Regions from separate parts of the Paenibacillus sp. J22R67 genome, predicted to be linked through region 3. Evidence: predicted binding sites of a transcription regulator. Region 3 holds the regulator's gene; each other region holds the start of a gene.

What was found. Region 3 encodes LexA, which represses DNA repair genes until DNA is damaged. Its sites were predicted from a motif close to CGAACATATGTTCG; they were not measured.
Region 1: a site for LexA is predicted at 3,748-3,761, ahead of recA (recombinase RecA). Genes of this name have one in related genera too.
Region 2: a site for LexA is predicted at 7,875-7,888, ahead of AC58VC_RS09640 (YhjD family protein). Genes of this name have one in related genera too.

The regions. Positions count from the first base shown of each region.
Region 1 covers NZ_JCAUAX010000002.1:601,867-611,881, forward strand. Annotated here, with positions in the region: gene rny (ribonuclease Y) at 1-1,470, opposite strand, end outside; gene AC58VC_RS08805 (regulatory protein RecX) at 1,858-2,553, opposite strand; gene recA (recombinase RecA) at 2,632-3,678, opposite strand; gene AC58VC_RS08815 (competence/damage-inducible protein A) at 3,850-5,100, opposite strand; gene pgsA (CDP-diacylglycerol--glycerol-3-phosphate 3-phosphatidyltransferase) at 5,142-5,729, opposite strand; gene rimO (30S ribosomal protein S12 methylthiotransferase RimO) at 5,726-7,054, opposite strand; gene AC58VC_RS08830 (YajQ family cyclic di-GMP-binding protein) at 7,183-7,674, opposite strand; gene AC58VC_RS08835 (helix-turn-helix domain-containing protein) at 7,821-8,699, opposite strand; gene AC58VC_RS08840 (DUF3388 domain-containing protein) at 8,749-9,492, opposite strand; gene AC58VC_RS08845 (hypothetical protein) at 9,613-10,015, opposite strand, start outside.
Region 2 covers NZ_JCAUAX010000002.1:750,371-760,385, forward strand. Annotated here, with positions in the region: gene AC58VC_RS09595 (WD40/YVTN/BNR-like repeat-containing protein) at 1-82, opposite strand, end outside; gene AC58VC_RS09600 (polysaccharide deacetylase family protein) at 268-1,314, shown strand; gene AC58VC_RS09605 (Fur family transcriptional regulator) at 1,395-1,853, opposite strand; gene AC58VC_RS09610 (CobW family GTP-binding protein) at 2,065-3,111, opposite strand; gene AC58VC_RS09615 (hypothetical protein) at 3,114-3,662, opposite strand; gene AC58VC_RS09620 (metallophosphoesterase) at 3,669-4,832, opposite strand; gene AC58VC_RS09625 (SOS response-associated peptidase) at 4,860-5,540, opposite strand; gene AC58VC_RS09630 (YhjD family protein) at 5,726-6,223, opposite strand; gene AC58VC_RS09635 (DNA polymerase IV) at 6,220-7,488, opposite strand; gene AC58VC_RS09640 (YhjD family protein) at 7,485-7,856, opposite strand; gene AC58VC_RS09645 (stage VI sporulation protein F) at 8,004-8,291, opposite strand; gene AC58VC_RS09650 (DUF1294 domain-containing protein) at 8,352-8,588, opposite strand; gene AC58VC_RS09655 (alpha-L-fucosidase) at 8,706-10,015, opposite strand, start outside.
Region 3 covers NZ_JCAUAX010000001.1:336,773-346,787, forward strand. Annotated here, with positions in the region: gene metH (methionine synthase) at 1-1,095, opposite strand, end outside; gene AC58VC_RS01695 (1,2-dihydroxy-3-keto-5-methylthiopentene dioxygenase) at 1,313-1,852, shown strand; gene AC58VC_RS01700 (HAD family hydrolase) at 1,929-2,720, opposite strand; gene AC58VC_RS01705 (DUF896 domain-containing protein) at 2,763-2,945, opposite strand; gene AC58VC_RS01710 (LysM peptidoglycan-binding domain-containing protein) at 3,087-3,479, opposite strand; gene lexA (transcriptional repressor LexA) at 3,627-4,244, shown strand; gene AC58VC_RS01720 (aminopeptidase) at 4,585-5,823, opposite strand; gene glnA (type I glutamate--ammonia ligase) at 5,922-7,262, opposite strand; gene AC58VC_RS01730 (MerR family transcriptional regulator) at 7,301-7,711, opposite strand; gene AC58VC_RS01735 (methionine gamma-lyase family protein) at 7,809-9,029, opposite strand; gene hflX (GTPase HflX) at 9,065-10,015, opposite strand, start outside.

The DNA of each region.
Region 1 (10,015 bases), on a different contig from region 3:
TTCACCCTCGATTTTCTTGGTAATATCGCGGGCTAGGCGGAACGCTTCGGTATCATCCACTTTCTCAGGTTGAACCATAACACGTACTTCACGGCCGGCTTGAATGGCGTATGATTTCTCAACACCTTCAAAAGATTCCGAGATTTCTTCGAGTTTCTCTAGACGCTTAATATATGTTTCGAGCGTTTCCCTGCGTGCTCCAGGTCTCGCCGCGGATAAGGCATCTGCTGCTCCGACTAACATCGCTATAACTGACGTTGCTTCTACATCGCCATGATGTGAAGCAATACTGTTAATAACGACTGGATGCTCCTTGTACTTCTTACCAATCTCAACACCGATTTCGACATGAGATCCTTCAACCTCGTGGTCAAGCGCCTTACCGATGTCATGAAGCAGCCCGGCACGTTTCGCCAAAGTTACGTCTACCCCGAGCTCCCCGGCCATCAGACCAGCCAGATAAGCTACTTCCATGGAATGCTTCAACACGTTTTGACCATAACTTGTTCTAAATTTCAGTCGACCTAAAATTTTGATCAAGTCAGGATGCAATCCGTGAACTCCAACTTCAAACGTGGCTTGCTCCCCATATTCGCGGATACGTTCATCCACTTCTTTACGGGATTTCTCAACCATCTCTTCAATACGTGCTGGATGAATACGACCATCGGCAACAAGCTTCTCTAGGGATGTACGAGCAATTTCGCGACGAATTGGATCAAATCCAGATAAAATAACTGCTTCTGGCGTGTCATCAATAATAAGGTCAATACCCGTTAATGTTTCCAGTGCACGGATATTACGTCCCTCACGACCGATAATCCGGCCTTTCATTTCTTCATTTGGCAATGAAACAACTGAAACTGTCGTTTCAGCAACATGATCTGCGGCACAACGTTGAATGGCGAGCGTGATGATTTCACGGGCTTTCTTATCGCCGTCTTCTTTGGCCTGTTGTTCGATTTCTTTAATAAGCTGTGCAGTTTCGTGTCGTACTTCCTGCTCCACATTGGTAAGAATAATACTTTTCGCTTCTTCCATTGTAAGTCCTGAGATACGCTCTAACTCCGAAACCTGGCTTTTATAAAGCTGATCAATTTGATTTTGTGTATCCTCGATCCGCTTCTCTTTGTTGGCAACTTGCTCTTCTTTACGCTCGAGAGATTCTAATTTTTTATCCAGCGATTCCTCTTTTTGCAACAATCGTCTTTCTTGTCGTTGAATTTCATTCCGACGCTCACGAATGTCTTTTTCAGCTTCGGACCTAAGTTTGTGTACTTCGTCCTTCGCTTCCAGAACCGTTTCCTTTTTCAGTGCTTCGGCTTCTTTCTTAGCAGCTTCTCTAATCTGCTCAGCGGCTGTTTCAGCACTGGAAATTTTCGCTTCTGCAAGAGATTTACGGATAAAATAACCAATCCCTAAGCATGCAGCTCCAACAATGAGAATGATCGCGATCCAGATGAAAGTCATCTTGTTCACCTCCTCGTTGGTTTCTCCAAGGTGTTAGCCTGGGATTCCGTTCGGTTTTTTAATCCGATTTTTAATTGTTTGACTAGTCATACATACCCCAAAATAAAAAGAGTATGGCTTTTAAATGAATGCGCACTGTGCGTTAGAGGCACTATAGTGCTAATAATCCATAATCAACAGTGTAAAAATTGGCGGTTTTTACATCTGTCCTCTCAAAATCAATGAAATAAGTATGATTTTGAATACATTATGAAAATATACACTGTTATTTTATCTTTTGTCGAAGAAGCTTGTCAAGCGATAGTCCACGAGAAGATCATCTTGCCCAACTCCTTACTCCTTTATTCCTTAATGATATTAACGAATTACAGTCAATATTTAACAATATTAATCATCGAAAGAATCCTCAAGAATCTCAAAGTCTTCATCTCTCGACCCGCTGCTTAGCTGTCCTAATACCTTAGTCACTACAGCTCCTGTGAAACCTCTACGCATTAGAAATGCGGCCGTCTTTCTTTTCTTGTCAAAAGTTTCGCCTGAAGTTTGCTTCCATTTCGTTTGAGCAATTTTCATAGCTCCAGCAATTTCATCCTCAGGATTGATGTTCTCCATGGCATGTTTAACGAACTCTTTGTCGATGCCTTTTTGCTGTAGCTCTTGACGAACGAGGTTACGACCTTTCTTTTGAGAAATGATCCGACTGTCCGTCCACATTTTGGCAAATTCTTCATCATTAAGGTAATTTTGCGAAGCTAATTTATCAATTACCCAGTCAATAATGGATGGTTCATAACCTGATTCTTTGAGCTTGCGTTTCAATTCACTCGATGAATGCGGTCGCCGGCCAATAACGCGTATAGCCTTTATATAGGCATTATTCTGTTCTTCATCTTGAATAATCTTCTCTAACTCTTGTAAGTGTACGCTCTCTCCTTTGACTAACCGATGTTTAATTAGAATGTCTTCATGTACTGAAAAAGCGTACTCTTCATTCAAAAATATATTATAGCGGTGCTTCCCCCGCTTCTGCTTCTCTACTAATGTGATAATGGAAATCTGTTGCTCTTCCTGTTCCTGCTCCAAGCTTTCCAGCCCCTTTCATGCACGAAAGCACCCTAACCTAAGGGTTAAGGTGCTTTCACGATATGATATATTCGAATCTTACTCGAAAGCCGCTTCTAATTCATCGTCTTCCTCGTCGTCAAGATTTGGTCCAACAGCAACAATCAAATTACTGTTCCCACGGATTCTTTGTTCGATCGTTTCCGCAATGGCTTTGTTATCTTTCAAGAATTGCTTGGCATTTTCACGACCTTGGCCTAAGCGCTCGCCTTCATAGGAATACCAAGCTCCGCTTTTGTTCACGATATCCATCTCTGTCCCGATATCAATGATACTGCCTTCGCGTGAAATTCCCTCACCGTACATAATATCCACTTCCGCCTGTTTGAACGGAGGCGCTACTTTATTCTTAACAACCTTAATTCTCGTACGGTTACCAACCATGTCATTACCTTGCTTGATAGTTTCTATACGACGAACATCGAGTCGAACAGAGGAATAGAACTTCAGTGCACGGCCACCAGGAGTTGTCTCCGGGTTTCCAAACATGACGCCGACTTTCTCACGCAATTGGTTGATGAAAATCGCAATAACCTTCGATTTATTGATCGCACCTGAAAGCTTACGAAGTGCTTGAGACATCAAACGTGCTTGTAGACCCACGTGAGAATCTCCCATCTCGCCTTCGATTTCCGCTTTAGGTACTAATGCCGCTACAGAGTCAATAACGATAATATCTACTGCGCCGCTTCTTACAAGCGCTTCAGCGATCTCAAGTGCTTGCTCACCTGTATCTGGTTGAGAAAGCAACAGCTCATCTATGTTAATGCCCAGCTTACTTGCATAAGAAGGATCCAAGGCGTGCTCTGCATCGATAAATGCAGCTTGTCCGCCAACCTTTTGAACTTCAGCGATAGCATGTAAAGCTACTGTTGTTTTACCTGAGGATTCAGGTCCGTATACTTCAATAATTCTTCCACGTGGGAATCCACCTATTCCAAGAGCAATATCAAGGGCTAACGCTCCGCTTGAAATCGTTTCAACTTGCATATGCGTTGATTCTCCAAGCTTCATGATGGAGCCTTTACCGAACTGTTTCTCAATTTGTCGTAATGCATTATCAAGTGCTGCGCGACGGTCTGTCAAAACACTCACTTCCTTCTATCATTATAGGTATATGATAACTTGTTTCGGGGTGTTTGCCAAGTACTTTTTCGAACATACATTCGACTTTTTCGCGAACAAACAAAAAACCGCAACAAAGTTATCGCTTTGTTACGGTTCTTCCGTTAACACTTCTTTCATTATATGCGAACTCTAGCTTTCTTTCAACTGTTTCCAAAGATGGTAGAGTGCGCTCTTCGCGGATCTATGTTTAATCGATTCCCGGTTACCGGAAAGCTGCAGCGTAATGACTTGGGTTTCTGCGTTTTTTTGCGCAAAGCCGATATAAACAAGCCCAACAGGCTTCCCTTCAGACGTGCCAGGACCCGCTACGCCAGTAACGGAGATGCCGAAATCACTTCCAGTTGTCGTCAGCAAGTTTTCCGCTAAAATAACCGCTGTCTCGCTGCTAACAGCACCTGGAGCATCTTCGCCTTCCAGTACCTCCATCGGAACACCGAGAAGCTTGTGTTTCAGCGCATTGGAATAACAGATAATTCCGCCTAGAAAGGAGTTCGAACTCCCTGGGATTGAAGTTATTAAATCGCTGAGCAAACCACCTGTACAGCTCTCAGCTACAGCAAGTGATAACTTGCGTTCATCCAGCATTTTCACAACAATTGTTTCAATCGGAACGTCTTGATCCGCATAAATATGCTGAGCTAAACGGCTTCTAATTTCTTGCTCAGTCGCAAATAATTTGCGTTCGCCCTCTTCTGCGGAATGTGCACGAGTCGTTAAACGAATCGTCACTTCGCCTTCTTTGGCATATGGAGCTATGGTTGGGTCCGATTGAGCTTGAATCAAGTCAATTAATTGATGCTCTAAATTAGATTCACCGATGCCGGCAAACTTGAGCATTTTGGAATACAGCGGAACTTCATCTTTCATAATTGTGTGCAGCCAAGGAACCGCATATTTGGTAAACATGGGCTTCATTTCTTTTGGCGGTCCAGGCAGAAGGATGAAATGAGTTCCTTCAAACGTGAATGCTACGCCTACTGCTAGCCCTGTTTCGTTATGTAAGGGATCGCTGCCCTCGAGCATTAACGCTTGGCGCCTGTTGCTTTCTACCATATGTATCCCGCGAGATTGAAACATTTGTGTAATCGCGTTCATCGACGGCTCATGAATGATCAACTGACGGCCTACATACGCCGCTAGGACATCTTTGGTTAGGTCGTCCTGCGTAGGACCCAGTCCGCCTGTACAAATGACGACGTCGGCTCTGGAGGCGGCTAACTTGAGGCTTTCCAACAGTCTCTGTTCATTATCGCCAACTACTGTCTGGAAATAAATGTCCACGCCAATCGCGGCGCACTCTCTGGAAAGAAATTGAGCGTTCGTATTTACAATTTGTCCAAGCAAGAGCTCTGTTCCAACAGCAACGATTTCTGCTTTCATCCAATCATCCTCCTAGAATAGAAAAAAACCAATAGGTTGCCCTATTGTGTCTTTTCTGAAAAGTCTATGACATGTTTATTTTTCACAAAATACTCGATTCCTGAGTAGACCGTAATGATGGCCGCTGCCCAACTTGCTATTACATCAAAAGGGAAGTCCACAAACGTAAACGGAAAATTATTGATAAGTAGCGCTATGATGGCTGTAATCTGAGCTGCCGTCTTTGCTTTTCCCCACTTACTAGCCGCCATCACAGTGCCCTCCAGCAGAGCAATTTGGCGAAGACCTGTTACAGCCCATTCTCTACTGATTATGACTATGACAATCCAAGCATCTACTTTATCCATTTCCACTAGTGAAACGAGCACAGCCGTAACAAGCAGCTTATCCGCCAGGGGATCAAGCAGCTTGCCTAAATTGGTTACTAAATTGCGTTTTCGTGCAATATAACCATCTAAACTATCTGTACTCGCTGCAATAATGAAAATCAATGCAGCAATAATTTGATTATACGTAATGCTAAACTCCTCTATCCGTATATGAGGGAATTTTACCTTAATCAACAGGAAAAACATGATGATTGGTACTAGTAAAATCCTCGCCACGGTGATGCGGTTGGCCAGGTTCATGCAATTACCTCCCCAGATAAGTCAAACTCATAAGAGTGGGTAATGCGAACTTTGGCGAGTTCACCGATCGTAAGCTTACCATTCGATACGAATACTTCTCCATCAATCTCTGGAGCATCAAATTGAGAACGACCAATATACACATCACTTCTACCATCGTACCGTTCAATCAACACATCGATTTCTTGACCGATACGGCGTCCGCCGCGGATATTTGAAATTTCTCTTTGGATTTCCATGATCGCATTCGCACGATACTCTTTCACTTCATCAGGCACTTGATTCGGTAAACGTGCTGCTGGTGTATCATCTTCTTTGGAATATGCAAAAACACCTAGACGATCGAACTGAACATCACGAACAAATTGCTTCAAGTTCTCGAAATCTTCTTCAGTTTCTCCCGGGAAACCTACAATAAGCGAGGTCCGAAGCGCAACATCCGGGATCGATTCACGAATTTTACGAACCAACTCACGAGTATCTTTTTGACGGCCAGGTCTACGCATACGTTTAAGAATGGAATCTTCGCTGTGTTGTAGTGGCATATCAATGTATTTACATACTTTCGGGTTCGTCGCCATAACTTCAATTAACTCGTCACTAAAGAAGCCAGGGTAAGCATAGTGCAGGCGAACCCACTCAATGCCTTCTACTTCGCTTACTTTATTCAAAAGTGTAGGGAGCATGAAGCTATCATATAAATCCGTGCCATAATTCGTAGAATCCTGAGCAATTAAACTAATCTCTTTCACGCCTTGTGAAGCCAGGTTAGCTACTTCCGAAACAATGGAATCCATGCTTCTGCTCTTGAAATTGCCGCGCATGATCGGAATACTGCAGAATGTACAGGCATTATCGCAGCCCTCGGCAATTTTTACGTACGCTGTATATCTAGGCGTAGTAACAAGCCTCGGCAGGTCCGCATCATAGTTAAATACCGGATTCCCAACAAGAACCGGTCTTTTCCCGCGCAGAGCTTCGTCAACGATATGATTGATTTTATCAAAATCTCCCGTTCCCACGATCCCGTCAATCTCTGGCATCTCGTCGAGCAATTGCTTTTTGTAACGCTGTGTTAAGCAACCTGATACGATAAGCGCTTTGAGATTTGCTGTTTCTTTCAGTTCTGCCATATCCAAAATTGTATTAACGGATTCTTCTTTCGCTGCATCAATGAACCCGCAAGTGTTCACGATAATGACAGTGGCATCTTCCTTGTTATCTACAAGCTGAAAACCACGCCCATGTATTAATCCAGCCATAATCTCGGAATCGACCATATTCTTCTCGCATCCGAGGGTAACTACTTTAACCTTTTCTGTCATGAAAGAAACAACCTCCAATAGTCCTAAAAACACTCCATACAAGTATAATACAAGCCCTATAGGGTGTCAAAATGTAAAAACCCCCTTGCTACAGGGGGGCTTCTCTTTCAATAACATAGTATGTATGCCTATTTTAAATTTACAAATTGTAAGTCAAGAGGAATATCCGCCTTGCGCAGCAGAGCGATAACTGCCTGCAAATCATCGCGACTCTTGCCCGTTACCCGAATTTGATCTCCTTGTACTTGCGTTTTCACCTTAAGCTTAGAATCACGAATCAGGATGTTGATTTTTTTCGAATTCTCTTGATCCACACCTTGTTTCATGCTGATTTTCTGTCTTACAGTTGAGCTGGCAGCAGGTTCAACCTTGCTGTAATCGAGATTTTTGATCGAGATCCCGCGTTTCGTCATTTTGGCATGTAGAATATCAAGGACATTCTGAAGCTTAAACTCGTCATCTGAAGTAACGACTAATTGATCCTTATCTAACTTAATGCTGCTTTTGCTGCCTTTAAAATCAAAGCGGGTTGCAATCTCTTTTTCCGCCTGCTGAATCGCGTTATTTAGCTCCTGCATATCCACCTTGGATACAATATCAAACGAACTTTCTGAACTCATCTTAGACCAAACACCCTTTCCATCAAATTACAATAGCATTATAGCAAGAAGTTTTATAAAAAGAAACATCCCGCAGCCCCACGGCCTAGGATGTCTCTTGAGGAAATTATTTCATTACCCGGGAAAGCGCAGGAACTGCCAAAATGCTAGTTTTTTTGCAAATTCAGCTGTACACGCTTTGGATTAGGCGTATCACCAACTGGAACCACGGTGCCATTCACAGTAAGCTCTAGGGCACTTGCTGCCCCTACATTCAGATAGGCGGAACTTGTCAAATCGAAGACGTCCGTATCGCCTGCTTTGTAAAGCTTTTGTCTTAACATGTCCTTGCCGCCCCCATCTGTAAGAGCATCAACTCGAATCCAGCAGGAACCGTTTATTTTCATCTGAATGTTCAAATTTGCAGTACCAGTAATTATGTAGTTATCTACACCTTTTTCATTGCTGCTAAATTTAACCTGTACCGCTGGTGGCGTTGGTGTTGGTGCTGGTGTTGGGGTCGGAAGAGGTTCCACTTTACCTTCACTGGAGGCATTCGTTGAAGTTGTCGGAGTCGTTCCTGCCCCGGGATTCGTGGTATCCGTAATTCTCGGAGACTGCGTTTGAGCAGGCTTTTCCTCTGCCGGTGTTCCCTTGTAATTCTTATATGTATAATAGTACACAATTCCGAAAATGAGCAAAATAAAACAAATAAACATGACGCTTGAAGCCCAGCGGCTCATTTTCTCCGTATTACGAACACTTGTTCGATTCTTACGAATTGTTTCTACTACCGGTTTTTCCACGACTGGAGAAGGATTCGTTGTCTGGTACATATTCAGCACTTCAGTTGGATCAAGCCCTACCGCTTCTGCATAGCTTTTGATAAAAGCTCGTACATAAAAGCTTCCTGGCAACACTTTATAGTTTCCTTCTTCAATGGCTTCAAGGTAACGTTTACGAATTTTCGTAACTTCTTGCAAATCGTCAAGCGAAATCTTTCTTTCCAATCGTGTCTTGCGTAAAATGTATCCAAGATCAGACATAATGGTCACCTCCTCACGGGAATCTTATTAGTTAATGACGTTACAAACCTTAAAATGGTTCGGACGTGTACGTAAATGAGTCGTAATTGATTTCCTCATCGGGGCTGTTACGAAGCTCAATAATATAATCAAAGTGATTATAAGTGTATTCCGATTCGCGAATAAATATATCCGGATGCTCGATTACCTTAGTCGAAGGCATCGCCATAATATCCTGTAAGAGGCTATGATGCTTCTCATTCGAACGAATCGTGGAGACGATTCCGTCAATAATGAACACATTATTAGGGGTCATCTCATCTTCAGATAATTGGCTGCGAACCGTTTGTCTAAGTAATGTGGAAGAGACGAATGTCCAACGTTTGTTGGCACATACGCTTCCTGCAATAATCGACTCCGTCTTGCCAACGCGAGGCATGCCGCGAAGCCCAATCACATGGTTTCCGTCTCGCTTGAAAACCTCACCGAGGAAATCAACCAATAACCCTAGCTCATCACGTGTAAAACGGAACGTTTTGCGATCGTCCGAATCCCGTTCAATATAACGACCATGACGTACAGCCAAAATATCAACGAGCTTAGGAGGACGCAATGCCGTAATAGTAATATTATCTACTTTTCTCAGCATTTTACCCATTAAGTCAATTTTTTCTTCATCATTGGTTTGTAGAAGCATACCACGCGTACGATCTTCAACCCCGTTAATGGTCACAATATTAATATCCAACATCCCCATCAAGGAAGCGATATCCCCTAATAACCCGGGACGGTTTTTGTGAATCTTATACTCCATGTACCATTCTTTTACGTCCAATCCTTCCACCTCATCGCAATATCTGTAACGTTCCTTTTATTAGCTCTTTAAATAAATTCTACAAATTTCGCCAATTTCCTTCTATAAAACGGCATTAATTTATTTCATTTTAAGTTCAGTAAGCTCTTTTTCATTATAGTTCAAGGGACCTTTCTGCCATGACTTATTCGTCATTGTAAGAAGCCGATTATCTAAAATTTGCGGCCAGTTAAGCTCAGCAGATAATGAATTAGAGACATCCATTGCAGATACGCCTAGCGTTTTTGCTCTTTGCAGCTGCGCTTCTGTTACGGGAGAATAGAAAATAATCCAAGTAGCAAAATGCTGTTTTGTTTGAAAGGCTAATTGTTGGAACCATTGTTCATTATTATCAAGCAATACAATATGATCCGCTTCTTCGGAGGGTGCCCATGCGGAAGGAATTGGGCGATCACTTCGCGTTACCCACTCAACAGTGACATTCTGAGCTAAAAGATTTTGAATCCATTGGTTCTTCAAGTTT
Region 2 (10,015 bases), on a different contig from region 3:
TTGGCAGCGTTGAGGCTTTTTCATGAAAACAACCTGCGCACAGCACAAAAACGATCAAAATTATTAATTTTCTGTTGTTCATCAGGGCTATCATGTCCTCACTTTCGCTCCTTTCACGTTTGCGGTTTTAGTATATGTAATGACGGTCTATGACTGAAAATAGTTCATGCCCATGGTTTCCAATAGATGTTATTCCTTTATTTCACAGGATAGGCGGTCCCTTCATTACAAAAGCTAGAGCATATCATAATGCTCGGAGGGATTGCCATGACCACCAAGTGGGTATGCTCCGCTGCCATCGTTTGCCTGCTGGCTGCTGGATGCGGTGTGCCTAAAAGCAAGCCATATCAGGATCAGCATTTAGCGCAAAATGCACATATCGATGAGCAAGAAGCAACAATAGAGTCCAATCTCCATAACAGCGTGTTTGATTTTGAACCTTTGCCGAGCCCAAGGAACATAGAAGCATTAACGCCATCGCCGAAGCCAACACCTCTGACTACCGCACCACCTAAATCTGCGCCAACGGCTGTTACACCCAGCCCATCGCCTAGAAACAACCCAAAGAAAGCCGCGCATCCTGAGGGATCCAGCTCTAAGAAGCCCTCCGTTCCCGTTCAAAAAAACTCTGGCCAAGTTCGAATTTCTCAGAAAAAACTTACGCTTTCACAGCTCGTAGTCAAATACCCAGACACCTTCAAACTGCGCGGATCCAGCCAGGAGAAGAAGGTCGCCCTAACCTTCGATGATGGACCTGACACACGGTTTACACCTAAGGTACTTGACGCTCTTAAGGCTAACCAAGTAAAAGCAACTTTTTTCGTGCTCGGCTCACAGGCTAGTACCCACCCTGATATCATTAGACGAATTGTTCGTGAAGGCCATGTCGTTGGCAATCATTCTTATAGCCATGCGAACTTACCGAAATTATCAGTAGACAAATTCCAAAACCAGATTATGAACACGGAAAATGTGCTGCAAGGCTTAATCGGCTACGCACCTAAACTTATCCGTCCTCCCTACGGCGCAATTAATGAGGAGCAGGTCAGGTGGGTTGCTGACCATCATTATTTGATCGTGAATTGGAATGTCGATTCCCTGGATTGGAAATCACTGAATTCCGAGCAGGTGCTGAGCAATATTATGCAGCAAACGAAGCCCGGTTCTATTATCCTGCAGCACTCGGGTGGAGCTGAAAGCCAAGATTTATCAGGGACCGTTCAGGCCATTGGACCGCTAATCACGAAGCTCAAGGCGGCCGGCTATACCTTTGTCACCGTACCTGAACTGCTTCACGTAGCCAAAAGCAAATAAACCGAGAAACGCACCACACGGTGCGCTTCCGGCTGTTCTTTCCGTCAAAAAAAGTCACGGAACGAAGTTCCATGACTTTTTTAATGTTCGATTGGTGCAGCAGTTGCCGACGGCTTGCATTCCGCACAATAACCAAATATCTCAAACCGATGACTTTGAATTTCAAAGCTCTCCGGCAAATCCTTGACTAGCTTCATCGGGCAAAATTCGAATGTCACCGTCTTCTCGCAGCCTACACAGATCATATGGTGATGATGGTGGGATAAGCAGCTCGCTTTAAATTTCAAACCGTCAGCCAAATGAAACTGCTCCAGCACGCCCATCTCACTCAACAGTCGAAGATTACGGTACACCGTATCGAAACTCACACCAGGATATTTGATTTTCATGTATTCATAAACGTCTTTCGGCGATAAATAACTTCCAGATTCCGCAAATAATGTTGCCAAACTCCTGCGCTGCTCTGTAATTCTCCAGCCCTGCTGAGCCATGGCCTTCAGCATCTCGTCAATCGTATGTGTATGAGTGCCCACTTGCATTACTCCTCTGTCATGAATTGTTCTATTAACATAGTGCAGCAAATTGGCACCCTACGTCAAGTAGCTGACCATCCATGTTTCGACAATCTTGTCCAATTCGCCTCCCACTCATTATAACACATAATAGTAATAATTATGATTAATAACGTATTTTCTGACAGTAAAAAGAACCCACAGCTTTACGTGCTGGGATTCTTCTTGAAAACTATGATTATGATTTGGAGTCACTACCCGACATGGATTCCAGCTTCAGCAATGCATCCCGTACGGTATCTCTAGAGAAATTCTCCCCAATAAATACAGCAACGTCAGGCACCTCGCCTTTTGGTGTAATTTTGACGAAATCCATTTCCCTGTACGCATATTGAAATAGGAACCGGCTTGAAGTGTCAGAGAAGCTAAGAATTCCTTTAGCACGATACACTTCTTGGGGAAGCTTACTGACAAACTCTTCAAAAGCATTACTATCTACGGCTCGTTCAAAAAAATGCGTATACGCCATCACATGACTGTGAGAATGATGATGGTGGCTACCGTGCTCGTGAGCATGATCATGTTCTTCGTGTGAAGTACGACTATCTGATTCGTGATCATGTGAAACATGCTCATCAGTCAAATGGGTTGAAGCATATCCCTCTTCTTCGAGCATTTCAACGAGTCTCATATCAATCTGACTAAAAACTGTAAAATGTATGGAGGCATATGGATTCCATTCGCGCACAAGTGCATCCACTTCCTCAAGTGCCGTTCCCACCAACAGATCTGTCTTATTCAGAAGAAGCAAGTTCGCGCACCGGATCTGTTCCTTCATGAGGCGATATGTTTTGCCCCTGCTTGTCCGGTTAAGTTCCAGCAATTGCGGAGCATCTACAACTGTGATGACTGCTTTGAGCTCCACTGAAATGATAAGCGAAGCATCCGTTACTTCATCAATGATTTCCATTGGATTCGCGATACCTGTCGATTCAATGAAAATTAAGTCAGGCTGTTCCCCGGTCACTAGCTCGTGAAGAGCTGTTGCCAAATCCCCTCGGCTCGAACAACAGATACACCCGCCCAACAGCTCGGACATCGGCACTTCATTTGCAACCAGCTGCCCGTCCAAATTCACTTCACCGATCTCATTCATGATGACAGCCGGCTTCCGCCCTGCTTCGGTAAAATGATCAATCGCTTTGGTTAATAAGGTCGTTTTCCCGCTCCCAAGGAAGCCGGATAAGAGATAAACAGTAACTCTTTTCTGTGCCACCATCACCATGACTACCTCCGCTCCTGAATAACTTCGAAGTTCGTAGATAGAATCGGCCATTTCCCTACATGTTGCACGAGAAACGGAAACAGCTTGACCCACAACAAGCTGTTCGTCGGGTCAATTGGCTTCAGCGGAAGCTCTAATCGGTCATATAGAATACTTGCCGCTTCTTGAGCGAGTGCCATAGCCAGATCCGCTGTTGTGGATAATTCTACGGTTGCCAACCGAGGAAGATAGTGCTGACTAATGGATTCAGATAATCGATGCTCAGATAAGTTGTTTGAAGCCATTATTTCTCCCATTCCCGATTTGACCAAGCGCGCAATTTCTGTATCAAAGGCGTGCGGAATACAATAAATTTCTAGCGCCAAGGCCGCTATGTAAATCTCTTTTATGAGTTCGTCTTCTTTATCTTGCGTTAAAACCGGATCTTGTAAATAAGCGGCAGCTGCCGGCTTTAGGGTATCCCAACTATTCTCGATGCTTTTCATCGTAAACTGCAGCATAGCTGCTGCTAGTTCAGCGGGTGTAATTTGTTTTTTTTCTGCATCTTGCATGGTAGATTACTCCTCTTTTCTCTCGTTGCTTTTAAAATGGATGATTAACTCAATAATTTCGGAACGGCTCCCTAGACGAACCGGCGGCCCCCATGTACCAAAGCCTGAGGAAACGATTGCATGCAGATTCCCCTTCTTCAAGTACCCCCAATCAAGCTCAAAAAGCCTTCTTGTGATGAGGTGATTCGGACTAATTTGCCCCCTGTGCGTGTGTCCTGAAAGCATGACATCAGCGCCCGCCGCCTCCGCTTTATCTAAATGATACGGTTGATGGTCCATGACAATAATAGGCTGACCTAGATCAGTCCCATCCAGCAAGGACGCAAGTGCTTTTCGCCCTTCGGCCGTTCGTTCGGCCGCCTTGTCTTTTCGGCCCACGAGATACAACCGATCTTGGATATGCACAGTTTCATCCATGAGTACACGAATACCGATTTTGTCCATCTGTTCTATGAAGGCAGGAATGTGGCCACCAATGTATTCATGATTGCCTAATACGGCATAAATCCCTAGCGGAGCTTGCAGTTCTCGCATCGTTGTACCCATATCATAGCGGATAAACGGTCGAATATCATCATCAATAACGTCCCCTGGCAAAAGTATCAAGTCTGGCTTTAAGCCATTGACATGCTTCACCAGCTTTCGCAAATGACGATTGCCCACAATTGATCCCAAATGAATGTCAGAAGCCACAGCGATGCGTAGCTGCTCCCAGTCGCCTGCTTTTTTGGGAATCGTAATCTCATACTTTCTCAGAATTGGGCTTCGCGCATTGTAGGAACCACGAATCATGACGAGAACAATAATTACTACATCTATCCACCCAAGGATAGGCGTAAATGTAGCAGCAGGTACAGATGCCAGATGAAGCAGTCCTGCGACCACGTCCGTCAACGGTAGCAGCAGAAAACCGAACTGCATGAGGGCAAACCAGTAAGAACCGACAATTTTTAATACCATCTTCATACCAGCAGGCAGTACTTTGGAACCAGCCCATGCTAATAGATACGACAAGGCAACAATCCAGAAAACAACCCAATATATGCCGGGATGAAACCAAGAACCCAACTGGTCAGTTAGAAAGACCTGGCCGTGCCAGCCGATGTAACCGTTCAACCCGAAAATAATGGCAAATACAAGCGTGATGCTTAGAACCATACGTATTCTCATTTTACCTCTCCCATTCTCTCAATCCGCCTACAGCAGCAGGCTTAACGGTTCTATGCATAACTCATCATCATTGCGCACATTGCCCACCCGGCTAGACACAGGGTACGCATACATGTCGTCAGACGGGTATGGCTTCAGCAGCGGGCGCAGCACATCCGTGTTCGTTATGCTGCGGTCCAGCCAAACCGCTTCTGCCTCTCGCGGTAAAATAACCGGCATACGCTCATGAATATCAACCATCATTTCGTTCGCTTCCGTAGTAATCACGGTGCATGTGGATATTCGCGTACCATCTGGAGATGTCCATGTGTCATACAGCCCCGCCATACTGAAGACCTCCTTGCTGCGCAGCATAATGCGCATAGGCTGCTTCTGCTTCCCGGTCCCCTTCCAGTCATAGAAGGAATCTGCCGGAATCAAGCAGCGTTTGCGCTCAAAGGGTTTGCGGAACGCAGGCTTGTCCGCAAGTGATTCCGACCTTGCATTCAGCATCGAATAGCCTAGCTTCTCGTCCTTCGCCCATTCCGGAACAAGCCCCCAGCGCAGCTCACCAAGCTTATTTTTCTCACCGTCGTGAACGATCGCCATGACTTGCTGACCGGGTGCCACATTGTATTTGGGGCTGTATCTCGCAGGATATTTGTAATAAATATCATACCGCAGCATCAGCTCCTCTATTGTCACGGTAATTGTATAACGTCCGCACATGGCCGCACATCCTTTGCCTTGATATTTCCTAGCGAGAGTCTCTGTTTCCCACTTCTCTGTCTAACGTTACAATCTCTCTTCTCCATTATGTGAAAAAGAGATACTCACGTCAATTCGCACAGCCCGAGGAGGGTTTCTCCACCGGGCTGCGGGTTGCGTCATATTTTCTTTGTGTATATCATGAACTAAGTTTTGAGTTCGTCACCTTTTTTGTACATGCTTGCGACGAAGTGATCAATGTATCTGGCCGTTCGCACGCTCATTTCAGCACGCATGTAATCTTTCGCAATAATCAGCGCGTCTTCATGCCCGCGGCAAACGTAGCGGTAGTGAATGGCTCGATCATTCTTCTCTTCTTCAACCAATTGAATGCTTCTGTGCATCATTTTTGTTTTGGTTTCACTTAAATCGGCTAGAATTTGAGCCGCAAGCGCGTGAGCAGCGCGCGAATAGAGCTGTCTAAGCGTTTCGGCGGATCTTTCGATCTCTACGGCCTTTCTTTTGATCATCCCATGCATCAAGGGCAGCAGCACGTAGTCTCGCATAATGCCAATGTCCTCCGCTGTAGGACGATTCGCCGGAACAGCCTTGTCGCTGCGCAAATTTTGCAGTGCTTCCCGGTGCTGCGGCAGCATCATCCTGCTGGATTCCCATAAACCGTTCTTTTCTAGTTTCTTACTCATTTATAGTGCCCCCCGATTTTGAGCGCTCTGTTCTGTGCTTGACCAGCTGTCGTGAGCGAGGAAGCCCGCACAATCGCTGCGTTACCGAATCGGTCCTTGAGGCTGTCGGTTACTTTCTCAAGTGCCCTCGCCTTAACCTGATCCTCAAAAAGCGTAAGCTGATAAGTATCATCGTCAACGAATTGACTTAACATTACACCGGCACGGCGGACGGGCATCGTGTCCCAGAACTTGTAGAACAGCTGCTTAACGGCTTGAAAAACTGTTCTCGTATGATTCGTAGGGTCAGCCATCTTCATTTGGCGTGAAAAGCCTGTCGGAGCGTCAAATGGGCTGCACATGCAGCTAACGGTCACAATGGACGCCATATATCCCTTGCGCCGGCAATCGCGGCATACCTCTTCGGTAAGCTCGAGCAGGATCGTATCCACCTCCGCGGATTCCGCATAGTCCCTAGGGAGAGTCATCATATGGCCTATAGACTTCGGAGGCGTGTCAAACGTACCAGGCGTAACCGGACTATCGTCCAAACCATTCGCTGTTCGCCACATCACTTCCGCATGAATATCTGATTGCTTGCCGAAGCGTGCACGAAATTTGTCCTTGAGCACCGGCAGCGGCGTTCTTGCCACATCACCGATGGTGTACATGCCCAGTCTGCCAAAATGCGCGGTCATCCGTGAACCTACACCAAACATTTTACTTACAGGCTGCGCCCATAAGTACTCCTCTACAGCGGACGGGCGCAGCGTGAAAATGCCGTTCTCATTCTTTTTAGCCCAAATATCGGTTGCGATCTTCGCCAATATTTTATTCGAGCTAATGCCTATACGGACCTTCACGCCCGTTTGCTGCAGCACCTTGCGCTGAATCGCCATCGCAATCGTATCTGGGTCCCCAAAAATAGGCAGGCTTGCCGTAATGTCTAGAAACTGCTCATCGATACTGAAAACCTCAACGAGATCGGTAAATTCTTCGTATATTTTAGTAATCATGAGTGAAACATCAATATAATGCTGCATGCGTGGGCGCATAACGACCAGTTCCGGGCATTTCTTGAGCGCTTCTCCCAGCCGCTCGGCCGTGGAAACGCCATATGATTTGGCAATGGGACAAGCAGCTAGAATGATGCCAGAACGCAAGGCAGGGTCTCCAGCGACCGCAACCGGTTTATCCCTCACCCCCGGATAATCCGCCTTCTCTACACTTGCGTAGAAGCTCTGGCAATCCGCTAGGAATATCGTCCGCTCCTTTCCTTTGCTCACCGTAATCCCCCCCGCATATTCATCAGCGTAGTCATGAGTTCTGCTTTAACTAAGCTGCGAAGCATCGTGAAGTGATGGATGTAGCCCCGGACTTTGTACTCTACGTTAATCCCTAATGCATTCATTTCGGTATGAATCACTTTAATATCTCTTTTCTTCATAACGCTCTTAATACTTTGTAATTGAGGATAAATGGCGGTCTCCACCTCTCTGAGGTAAAAAAGAATATGATTGTACACAATTTTATCCTTATAAACCTTGAGTTCCTCCATATCCCTTGCCAACATATCGAGTAAAATGGGCAGCAGCGTATATTCCTTAATAATTTGAACATCCTCTTCTGTCTCAATTCTTGCATGAACACTCATAATTTCCACCACCATATGCGAACATATATTCGTGTTACTTATTATATACCGAACACGTATTCGTTATGCAAGTGGTTTTTTTGGAAAGTAAAAAAATACCACCTGACCAGGTCGCTTAGACCTCTCAGGCGGCATTTTTTATCTAACTTATCGAAACATGGACCACAGTTTGATCAAGTGAAACGTGTTCGAGGGATCGATTTTTTGAGAAAGAATGAACTCCAAAATCTGATTCGTCTGAAATCCGGTTAGATTCTCGCCAAGAATGCCAGAGGCAATCCCAATGAGCTGTGTGACCTTCATACGATTTTGCAAATCAGCCTTCGTGACACTTTGCAGCAGCATAATGAGGCGTTCCTTGATCGCCGGGTTTCTTAATTTGAACTTGACTCGCTCAATCAACGCAGGATCGATGCCGTACAGCTGATAACTCATGTTCGTACCTCCGATGTCCCGTCATGTTTTATACATATGAGGGAACGAACACAAACTTGACTACATATAAATGGCGATCAAAATAACACATATGCAATTTAGCGCAACAAGCAGCGGCATGCCAATAACGAATGAGGTGTGCTTCGTCTTATGCCGCCAAACCCGCATGCCGAGCCAACCACCGATCCCGCCACCAAGTGCAGCAAACATAAACAGCCGTTTCTCCGGGACTCTGCGGCCGCCTTTTTTGGCTTGCCCCTTGTCGTGCCCCATTTCTATGAAAGTAATGATATTCATCAGCAGTACATATACAAGAAAATAAGTCAAATGATGGCACCTTCGTTTCCAAAATAATAGTAGGACTACTATTATCTTAAAATCGAATGAGGGCGTGGTCAAATGTTAATTTAAAAATCAAAGTAACGTAAGCTCCACAACAGTCGCTCTCTTATCCGGAAGCGGATAGCTGGAGTGCTCTGGTCTATCGAAACTCATGAACGCATCCTCCGGATACTGAGCAGCATTCCAAGGGCGGCTTAAGAAGACCTCTGAACCATCCGACAGCAGCCTGGCTTTCTTCACCTTACCTGCCAAACCGTTCAAGTTAATCGGACCTACGCTTTCTTCGAACAAGTGAGCATACAGCAAATTGCCCTTTTGCGTGTACCTGCCCCATTCCGGCTTCGGCCAATCGGCTTGCCCACAGCCGTAAATGCTGTTCCCATTTTTCTCCACCCAGTCGCCAATCTCTGACAAAATGTCCAATGACTCCTGCGGAATCTCGCCGAGCGCGTTAGGACCAACATTCAAGAGCAAATTACCATTTTTACTGACGCACTCTACCAGCTTCCGAATGACGGTAGTCGGGGATTTATATTGGAAATCCTGAGCTGCATAACCCCAGTTATTATTCAGCGTGATACAAGCCTCCCATGGAATAGGATTGCCCTCGTGATCCGTCACACCTTGCGGGGGAATGATTTGTTCCGGTGAAGCAAAGTCGCCCGAATAGCTAAGTGGATTGTTCGTATAAATACTTCCGCCTTCTTCGCCGCTTGCGTCCAATCGGTTGTCTACAATGACATGCGGCTGCAGAGACCGAATCATCGCCATCAGCTCTGTTGCTTTCCAGGTCTCCCCCTTCATCTGATCATAGGAGAAATCAAACCACATGATGTCCAGCTTGCCATAATTCGTTAGAAGCTCTTTGACTTGCCCGTGCATATATTGCAAATATCGGTCGAACGTCTCTGGATTTCTTGCATAGCTCTCGTTATCCCGCATCGGATGGTGACGATCCCCATAAGCCGGGTAGTCCTCATGATACCAATCGATTAACGAATAATAGAGCCCAACCTTTAAACCTTCCGCCCGAAACGCTTCAATAAATTCGCGCACTAAATCTCGCCCAGCCTTGGTGTTCGTTGATTTATATTCCGTGAGAGCGCTATCAAATAAGCAAAAACCATCATGATGTTTTGCCGTTAATACCGCATATTTCATACCTGCTTGCTTGGCTGCGTGCGCCCACGCTTTAGGATCATAGCGAACAGGATCAAATTCATCAAAGTACGTTTGATAGTCCTCTACCGAAATGCGTTCCGCATTGCGCACCCATTCTCCCCTAGCTGGAATAGCATACAGTCCCCAGTGAATGAACATACCGAATCGATCCTGCAAAAACCACTGCGTGCGCTCTGTTCGTTCTTGAATAATCGGATTTG
Region 3 (10,015 bases):
AATCTCTGAACCTTCTTCAAATTTGCCTTCTTTAATCAAGCGCTTGAATTTACGCGATCCCGAAATATTCGTTCGTTCGCCGACCATGATTGGACGGTTTTCAGGTTCGATAAATAAAGTTTCAATCCCCGAGACAGCAGGTAAATGTGTACCATATTCCGTTCTTGGTTTGTATTCGCTAAGTGTTTCTGCCATGGCACGAATGTGTTCGGGTGTTGTTCCACAGCATCCACCAGCAATATTGAGCCAACCCTGCTCGGCAAAACCGGCCATTTTCTTAGCCAAGGATTCTGGCGATTCATGATAATGACCATTCTCATCTGGCAATCCAGCGTTCGGATAACAGCTGATTGCGGTTTCTGCAATTCCCGACAGCGTTCGAATGTGATCCCTCATAAATTCAGGACCCGTTGCACAGTTCAATCCCATTGAAATGGGTTTCAAATGTTCAAGTGAAATATAGAACGACTCGATATTTTGCCCGGCCAGGGTTGTTCCCATTGGTTCAATCGTTCCCGAAATCATAATCGGAAGCTCAAAGCCCAACGTTTCGAAAGCTCTGCGAATACCAATGCTTCCCGCTTTTACGTTAAGTGTATCTTGTGATGTTTCCAGTAGAATCGCGTCAACACCAGCTTCACATAATGCTAAAGCTTGCTCGTAGTAGCTCTCCTCCAGCTGGTCGAACGTAACGCCCCCAGTCACGGATAAGGTTTTGGTCGTTGGCCCCATTGCCCCTACGACATATCGTGGCCATTCTGGTGTTGAATATTTGTTTGCTGCTTCGATAGCCAACTTGGCTGCAGCGAGGTTCAACTCGCGGTGACGGTCTTGCAAATCATACTCTGCAAGTACTACACTTGTGGTTCCGAACGTGTTCGTTTCTATCATATCCGCGCCTGCGGCGAAATAAGCTTCATGAATCTTACGAATCACATCTGGGCGAGTTACGCATAGAATTTCATTACAGCCATCTAAATCATCGCCTCCGAAATCTTCAGCGGTTAAATTCTCTTGCTGAATCATGGTACCCATGGCGCCATCGAGGATCATGATCTTTTTCTTTAGCTGCTCTTGAATCGGTGGTTTAGACATGAATTGACTCCCTTTCAACTTATCCTAAAGCGATAAATAATAAATAATCGACAAATTATGTTAAGATTTAGTGTAACAGAATACGGCTTCTATGAAAAGAATTTGAATTATCATAAATACCTATAGGTTTTATCGGGTAATCTTATGATCTTGCATCGACAGCGCACATCATTTCCACTATAATACAAGTATATTTACTAAGAAAGAGGGATGCTGCATGGCACAAATTAGAATTCGCAATACCAACGAACGAATCGAAGGCGAAGAGCAAGTCAAAGCCTTCTTGGATAGCCAACAAGTTGTATATGAACACTGGGATGCGAACAAACTTCCTGAGGCACTTCGCGAGAAATTCGTGCTTAGTGATGAAGAGAAAGCTCAAATCATTAGCACTTATGAGTCCGAAATCCGTGATTTAGCGGCTAGACGCGGTTACGAAATTTGGGATGTTATCTCCCTTTCCGATGCGACTCCGAGTATCGAAGATCTGCTTAAGAAATTTGAGCAAGTTCATACACACACGGAAGATGAAATTCGCGCAATCGTTTCTGGAAAAGGTATCTTCATCATTAAATCCGAAGAAATCGGCTATTTCGATGTTGAACTTGAACCGGGGGATGTTATCTCGGTTCCTGAGAACACGAACCACTTCTTCACTTTGATGGATAATCGCCAAATCGTTGCTGTTCGCCTTTTCATTGAAAAAGATGGATGGGTTGCATACAACGTGGATGATCCTGCTTTCATCAAAGCTTAATTCCTTATTTAGACAAAAGCCCAACAGCGAAGGACTTCTCGTCCTAACAGCCGTTGGGCTTTCTCGTTATGCTGCATTAAGCATTAGCGATAATCGGTAAAACTTCCTCTAAGCGCGATACCTCATTAGCCGGAACAATCTCATCTCCACTTTGCAGACCATGATGATTGATCCAAATATTGCGCATACCTACACGTCCGGAACCAAGAATATCCGTTGTCAATTTATCACCGATCATGATTCCTTCTTCCGGATGAATTCCCAGAAGCTCCAGCGCATGATGGAAAATTGAAACATTCGGTTTACCTACTCCAAATTCTCCAGAAATAACAATATGATCAAAATAGGACGAAATGGCTGGTACGCCAGCTAATTTTTCTTTTTGAAGATCAGGGGATCCATTTGTTAGTAGAAGCAGCTTGTAGTTTCCCTTCAAGGCATCTAGCACACGGAACGTTTCTTCATACACATATGGTCGGTTGCGGCGTTCTGCAGGAAAAAGCTCACCGAGCTTATAACCAAGCTCTGAATCTTCTACGCCTAACGCGCGAAGCCCGCGGGTCCACGATTCCGTGCGATAGCCTGGCGCTAATTTTTCCAATTTGCGAAAATTCTCATTTTCACCTTGTGTGAAATTAGCCCACAGTCCTTCAAACGGGTTAATGCCGATCATTTTGGTGAATGAAAAAGTTTCATAAGATTCGTATAAAGCACGGGCTTCTTTACGAACAGCGGCTTCCAGCTCCTCCGGATTTACATCCGCGTGTTTGGCTGCTTCGGCACAAGTTGCTTCAAAAGCTTCTTGTACACTGCGGTCATCCCATAGAAGTGTATCGTCTAAATCAAAAAGTACAGCCTTGAGCGTCATCATTCATTTCCCCTTTGAATGTTGTTTCTATGTGAAAAGCAACTACTCTTCGTCCGTGAACTTGATGGAATCAAGTTGAACTTTAAGATTGCCTCGGAACGCCTCAATATATTTTTTTCTCAATTCATTTCGTTCATCGATTTCTGCATCTGTTAAACCAACCGTTTTGGCTTTACGAGCAAGCTCATTAATGCGCTCGATATTTTTTTCCATACTGTCACTCATAATGACCCTCCTAGTTCAAAAATTCAATATGAGTACTACTTTGCCATCCCTCTAGTGGAATGTCAAGAAAACAGCAAAAAGAGGCATAGGAACAATTCCTAGCCTCTCAAAGTCTATTTCCATTTCATAGGAAAGTAATGATTAAGGGAGCAACAAAACCTGTCCTTCATTCAAAGAGCTCGTAGTTAAATGATTCTTCGTCTTAATTTTATCTATATAGGAACGAATGTTCTCTCTGCTTTTCTTATGAGTTGCTGCAATGTCCCATAGCGTATCGCCTTCTTGAATGACGACTTGCGCCGGAACAATTGTCTTAGTCTCAGCGTGATTTGACAAACTGCTCGTCGGGGAAGATGCTGCCGCATAAGCTTGTACCATGGCACCAAAAGAGAACACTGTCCCCAGAATTAAAGCAATGAATAGAAACCTAACGATAGCTTTCGTATAACGTGATTTAGTTGCGATCCCTTTGGATGCCGTAGTTGATCTATGAGGTGTGCGTGAATTGTTAGTGTGTGAGTAGGCCATATACATGAATAATCATCCCCCAAACATTTGTTCTGTTATTAGATTAACACGAACACATGTTTGTGTCAACGATTTATTCGAACTTATGTTTGTACGAACTCGGGTTCTATGTTATACTTTGGGTAATGATTCCCAGCATTGGAGTGATAACTATTGAGTAAGATTTCACAGCGTCAACAAGCTATTTTAGAATACATTAAGAACGAAGTGAAAGATAAGGGCTACCCGCCTTCTGTACGTGAAATCGGCGAGGCTGTCGGACTAGCCTCCAGTTCAACCGTTCACGGGCATTTGGAGCGTCTTGAGAAGAAAGGGTTAATTCGTCGAGACCCAACAAAGCCTCGTGCCATCGAGATCCTTGGCTTAGACGGTGCTGAAACCCATTTCGCAGTTTCCGTTGCACGCGTTCCGCTCGTAGGTAAAGTTACCGCTGGGGTGCCAATTACGGCGACTGAGAACATTGAAGACTACTTCCCGCTTCCTGTCAGTATGGTTGGCGATAACAACGTGTTCATGCTAAGCGTCATGGGTGACAGTATGATCGAAGCTGGCATACATAACGGCGATTATGTCATCGTCAAACAACAGCAAACAGCGAACAACGGAGACATCGTTGTAGCAATGACAGAAGACGATGAAGCTACGGTCAAACGCTTTTACAAAGAGAAGGATCATATCCGTCTTCAACCGGAAAACTCCGCTTTGAAACCGATCCTACTGAAGAATGTTACGATTCTCGGCCGTGTTATCGGACTATTCCGTGATATGTAAGACTAATAAGGACCGTCAGGTGAATCCTGATGGTCCTTATTCGATCTTATCTGCACCCGCAAATCCAGCTAAGGTTAATTAATGGGAACTGGAATACTCTATTTAGAGAAAAACAAGCTGTTTTATTCAGAAGAAGAACTACAGGCCCTTATTTGATCTCCTTGGCTCGTTTTTCCAGTTAAATCAACAAAATAGCGAACTGTAGTTCCCCTCACGATAGGATAATGTGCGTTTTCAGTAAATAAGGGGCTATAGTTCCCTAGAAAGACAAAAAACCGAAGGACAATTCGTCCCTCGGTTTTTTTTACTGCTCAAAGGCTTAATTCTGCTCACGCTGACACTAAAACGCTAGCGCCCAGTTACCTTCACGGAAAATAGGCTCCAAACTGCCATCCTGCAGCACACCGTCAATCTCCAGGTCAGCCGTCCCGATCATGAAGTCCACATGGATTAAGCTTGTGTTCCCGCCTCTTACTTTCAGCTCTTCATTGGATAAAGTAGCCCCATCCTTCATATTTATCGGATAACAGCTGCCCAAAGCAAGGTGACAGGAAGCATTCTCATCAATGCCTGTATTGTAGAAAATTCGATTCACATTAGATATCGGCGAATCATAAGGAACAAGTGCAACTTCGCCTAAATAACGAGCACCCTCGTCCATTTCCAATAATCTCGTCAAATGCTCGTAGCCCACTTCTGCCTTATAATCCACGACCTTACCGTCCTCGAACTTGAACGAAAACTTATCAACCAATGCTCCGTTCACATTGAGCGGTTTCGTACTAGATACCGTCCCGTTAACGCCTGTCCGTTTGGGCATCGTAAACACTTCTTCCGTCGGCATATTCGCAACAAAGCGAATCCCGCTTGCGTTCGCCTTATCCCCGCCTAGCCAAATGTGGCCATCTGGCAGCTCTACGCGCAAATCAGTTCCTGCAGCCCGATATTGCAGCGCTGCATATTGCTTATCGTTCAGCACCTTGCGAACGCGTTTCAACTGCTCAATATGTGCACGCCACGCGCTAACTGGATCATTTTCGTATACACGATTGAACCGGAAAATAGCGTCCCACATTGCATCCACTCGCTCTTCTTCAGGAAAATCTGCGTACACTTTGGAAGCCCAAGCCGCAGTCGGAGCCTTAATCAAGCACCAGCTGAACGTACTTGTTCTTACATAATTTTGATACTTGGAACGAGCTGTTGCCATCGCTTTGGAAGCTCTGGAAATTACGCTGGGGTCAATACCGGCGTACAAATCAGGATCTGGCACTTTAATATTCAGCAATGCACCGCCATTCTCAACAAAACGCTCAAGCATATCTGTGTACCACACTGGGTAGTAGTCGAGAGCATCATCATGAGCCGTTTCTAACCGGGCACGTGTCAAGAAGTCATCCTGCCAGTTGACCTGAACATAGTTCGCTCCAGCTTCATAGGCTTTCTTAACGATTAGGCGCGTCAAGTCCAAGCATTCAATTGGTGACTCGATCATAAGGTCTTGACCTTTGGTCAAATTAACGCCAATTTTAACAACGAGTTCAGCATATTTCTCTAAGTTGACTAAAAAGTTATCCATATGAGTTCTTACTCCTTCGCATGAAAAAGCCCATCAGTTCAGGAAGTCCTGAATCATGACGGGCTTTCGTATCTAGTTTTCAAATGCTTCTGAACATCCTAGTATAGGGACAGATATTGATCTCTTTCCCATTGGTGAACTTGTGTGCGGTACATATCCCACTCGATTTCTTTAAGCTCATAGAAATGGGCCAAAGCATGTTCGCCAAGTGTATCGCAGATCACATCATCACGCAGCAACTCGTCCAAAGCTTGTTTCAAGTTCAGTGGCAAGCTTGGAATGCCTTGGTTTTCTCTTTCCTCTTCCGTCATCACATAAATGTTGCGATCCGTTGGAGGAGGCAGCTGCATTTTGTTTTTGATGCCATCCAGACCAGCTGCAAGCATGACCGCAAGCGCCAAGTATGGGTTCGCAGCCGGATCCGGATTACGAACTTCAACGCGCGTGCTCAAGCCGCGGGAAGCCGGGATACGAATCATCGGACTACGGTTGCTCGCAGACCATGCTACGTAACAAGGTGCTTCGTAACCAGGAACGAGACGTTTATAGGAGTTAACTGTTGGGTTCGTAATCGCTGCAAAAGAACGTGCATGGCGAAGCACACCTGCCATATAATGTCTTGCAACATTACTTAAACCTAACTTGTCAGACTCATCGTAGAACGCATTAGTATCACCTTTGAATAAAGATTGGTGACAGTGCATGCCTGAACCGTTCATGCCGAACAATGGTTTAGGCATGAAGGAAGCATGTAGACCATGCTGTCTTGCTACGGTTTTGACAACAAGTTTAAACGTTTGAATCTGATCAGCCGCTTTAATCGCATCCGCATATTTGAAGTCGATTTCATGCTGACCTGGAGCCACTTCATGGTGAGAAGCTTCAATCTCAAAGCCCATCTCTTCAAGCGTTAGCACGATATCGCGACGGCAGTTCTCACCAAGATCCATCGGAGCCAAATCAAAGTATCCGCCTTGATCGTTCAGTTCTGTCGTTGGATTGCCTTTTTCATCGGTTTTGAACAAGAAAAACTCAGGTTCAGGACCAACATTCATCGCTGTGTAACCAAGTTCTTCCGCTTGTTTAAGCGCATTTTTCAAGATAGCGCGTGGATCGCCTGGGAATGGACGCCCATCCGGCAAGTAGATATCGCAGATCAAGCGAGCCACTTTGCTCTCAGTTACCCAAGGGAAGATAACCCATGTATCCAGATCCGGATATAGGTACATATCCGACTCTTCAATACGCACATAACCTTCAATGGAAGAACCATCGAACATCATTTTGTTGTCTAATGCTTTTTCAAGCTGGCTGAAAGGAATCTCAACGTTCTTAATACTTCCCATCAAGTCCGTAAACTGCAAGCGAATGAACCGAACATTTTGCTCTTTTGCAATGCGTAAAATATCTTCTTTGTTATAGTTATTGTTGTAGGTCACGTTCATTCTCCTCTCATTTTACAAGCGCTTACGGAGTGTTATTTATAAAACCGGGAAAGCTGTCCTTGGATGAGGGAAACCTGATCTGGACGCTTGCCCCCGCCTATCAACTGCTGCTTAAGCATTTTGTGCAGCTGGGAGTCGGTTAGTTCCTTACGCTTCACTTCCGTATGCTCGTTCAAAATCGTAGCATCTTCCGAATCTTTATCGACTGGGATAAGGACTTGCTTAATCCCCGCGATGTTCACACCTTTTTCAATCAAATCTTTAATTTCAAGAAGTCGTTCAACATCATTAAAGGAATAGAGTCGTTGATTGCCGCCTGTTCTGGCAGGAATAATAAGCTCATGCTGTTCGTAATATCGAATTTGTCTTGCTGTTAGATCCGTCAGCTTCATGACGATCCCGATCGGGAATAACGCCATATTTCTACGTATATCATCACTCATGCTAATCACTCCTGCAAAGTTAAGTACCTCTCCTATATTGTACCTAAGTAACAAAAACGTGTCAAGGAGTGTAAGGTTTGTTCACAGACTTATTTTTTCAAAGCAATCCCTTGTCTACCATATGTTGGATTGCCGTGAGCACCCCTAACTTACAATGTGAATAGGTAAGTCCTCCTTGCATGTACGCGATGTACGGCTCGCGAATCGGAGCATCGGCAGACAGCTCCAGGCTGCCGCCTTGGATGAAGGTCCCGGCCGCCATAATGACGGGATGCTCATAGCCGGGCATATCCCACGGCTCAGGCACCACGTGCGAATCCACGGCAGCCGCTTTCTGGATGCCCTGCACGAACGTGATCAAGTGATCCGCAGACGTGAAGCGGATCGCTTGGATCAAATCCGTCCGCTGCGCATCCCAACGCGGATGGCTCTCGAAGCCCAGCTGTTCGAATACGGCACTCGCGAACACCGAGCCCTTAACCGCTTGCCCGACCAGATGCGGGGCAAGGAAAAGCCCTTGAAACATGGCTCGCGTAGCTCCGAGCATGGCCCCAACCTCGCCCCCAATACCAGGGGCGGTCAATCGATAGGCGGCGAGGTCCACGAGGTCCTGCCGCCCGGCAATGTAGCCGCCGGATGGGGCTATGCCGCCGCCGGGGTTCTTGATCAGTGAACCGGCCATCAAATCGACGCCAACTTGCGTCGGCTCTTGCAGCTCGGTGAACTCCCCATAGCAATTATCGACGAAAACGATAAGATTAGGGTTTACTTCTTTGACAAATTGGACCATCTCGCCGATTTGCTTGATCGTGAACGACGGCCGCCAGGAGTAGCCGCGAGAGCGCTGGATGCCGATCACCTTCGTGTTCGGCTGAATGGCTGCAGCGATAGCCGCCCAGTCGGGCGATCCATCCTCTAACAAGGCTACCTCATCGTAGCCTATGCCAAAGTCCTGCAGCGAGCCTGTACCATCACCAGGTTTGCCAATTACCTTATGCAAGGTGTCATAGGGCTTCCCTGTGATGTAAAGTAGATGTTCGCCTGGTCGAAGCACACCGAACAGCGCAGTCCCAATCGTATGCGTTCCTGACACAAAATGAGGGCGAACAAGCGCCGCCTCTGCCCCAAAGCTATCCGCATATACCAGATCGAGCACCTCTCTGCCCCGATCGTTGTACCCATAGCCAGTTGAGGAGGCGAAATGGTAATCACTTACTTTATGCTTCTGAAAAGCGCTAATCACTTTCCATTGATTAAGATCAATTGTTTTTTCAATGTGACGAAAAGCGCTCTCGACTTGGCGCTCTGCACTTTCCATCAAAGACATGACTTTATCCCCAAATTGCATAATTATTAAATCTCTCCCTCGTTCTCTTGTACCTCATGCTGCGGATTCTGATCATAAGCAACCAGCTGATAAGCTACTTTTACATAATCATCTTTGTTCACTCGGACCTTGAACAGCATATCCTCACCGTCTACTTCCGTCTCAAGCACTTCGCCGATTCGGTACATCAAAGAGATGATGTCTCCTTTATCAGCCGGAATACGAAACTCTTTGCTATCCCCCATCAGCTTTTCTTGAATAGCGATCCTCAGACGTTCCAAATCCGCTTGATCGAAAGCGCTAATCTTCAGAAACTCCCCTTCGGCAGTCAGCAATTCTCGGTCTTCCTGGGGACAAGCATCAATTTTATTGAAAATTGTAAGCTGTTCCTTCTGATGGGCGCCAAGCTCTTTAAGCACCTCGCCTACGACGCGCATCTGCTCGTTGCGCATATCTGTAGAGCTGTCGACGACATGGAGAATGAGATCGGCTTCATTCGCCTCTTCCAACGTAGCACGGAATGAAGCGACGAGATCATGCGGCAGGTTTTGAATAAATCCTACGGTATCTGTAAGAACGATCTCCTTGCCGCTTGGCAGTTCCATCGTCCGTGATGTAGGGTCTAGGGTAGCAAAAAGCTGGTTCTCAATATAGACGTCGGCTTGCGTTAATTGTTTCAATAAGGTTGATTTACCAGCGTTCGTATAGCCGACCAGAGCAACCTGGAACACACCGGTTTTCTTCCGACGCTCTCGGTGCAAGGTGCGATGACGAACGACTTCTTCAAGCTGCGCCTTTAGCTCATCTATACGACCTCGGATATGCCGGCGATCTGTCTCCAGCTTGGACTCCCCGGGACCTCTCGTGCCGATACCGCCGCCAAGCCTGGAAAGGTTCTTCCCTTGACCAGAAAGCCTAGGAAGCAAATAGCTGAGCTGTGCCAGTTCAACCTGGATAATGCCTTCACGCGTTTTGGC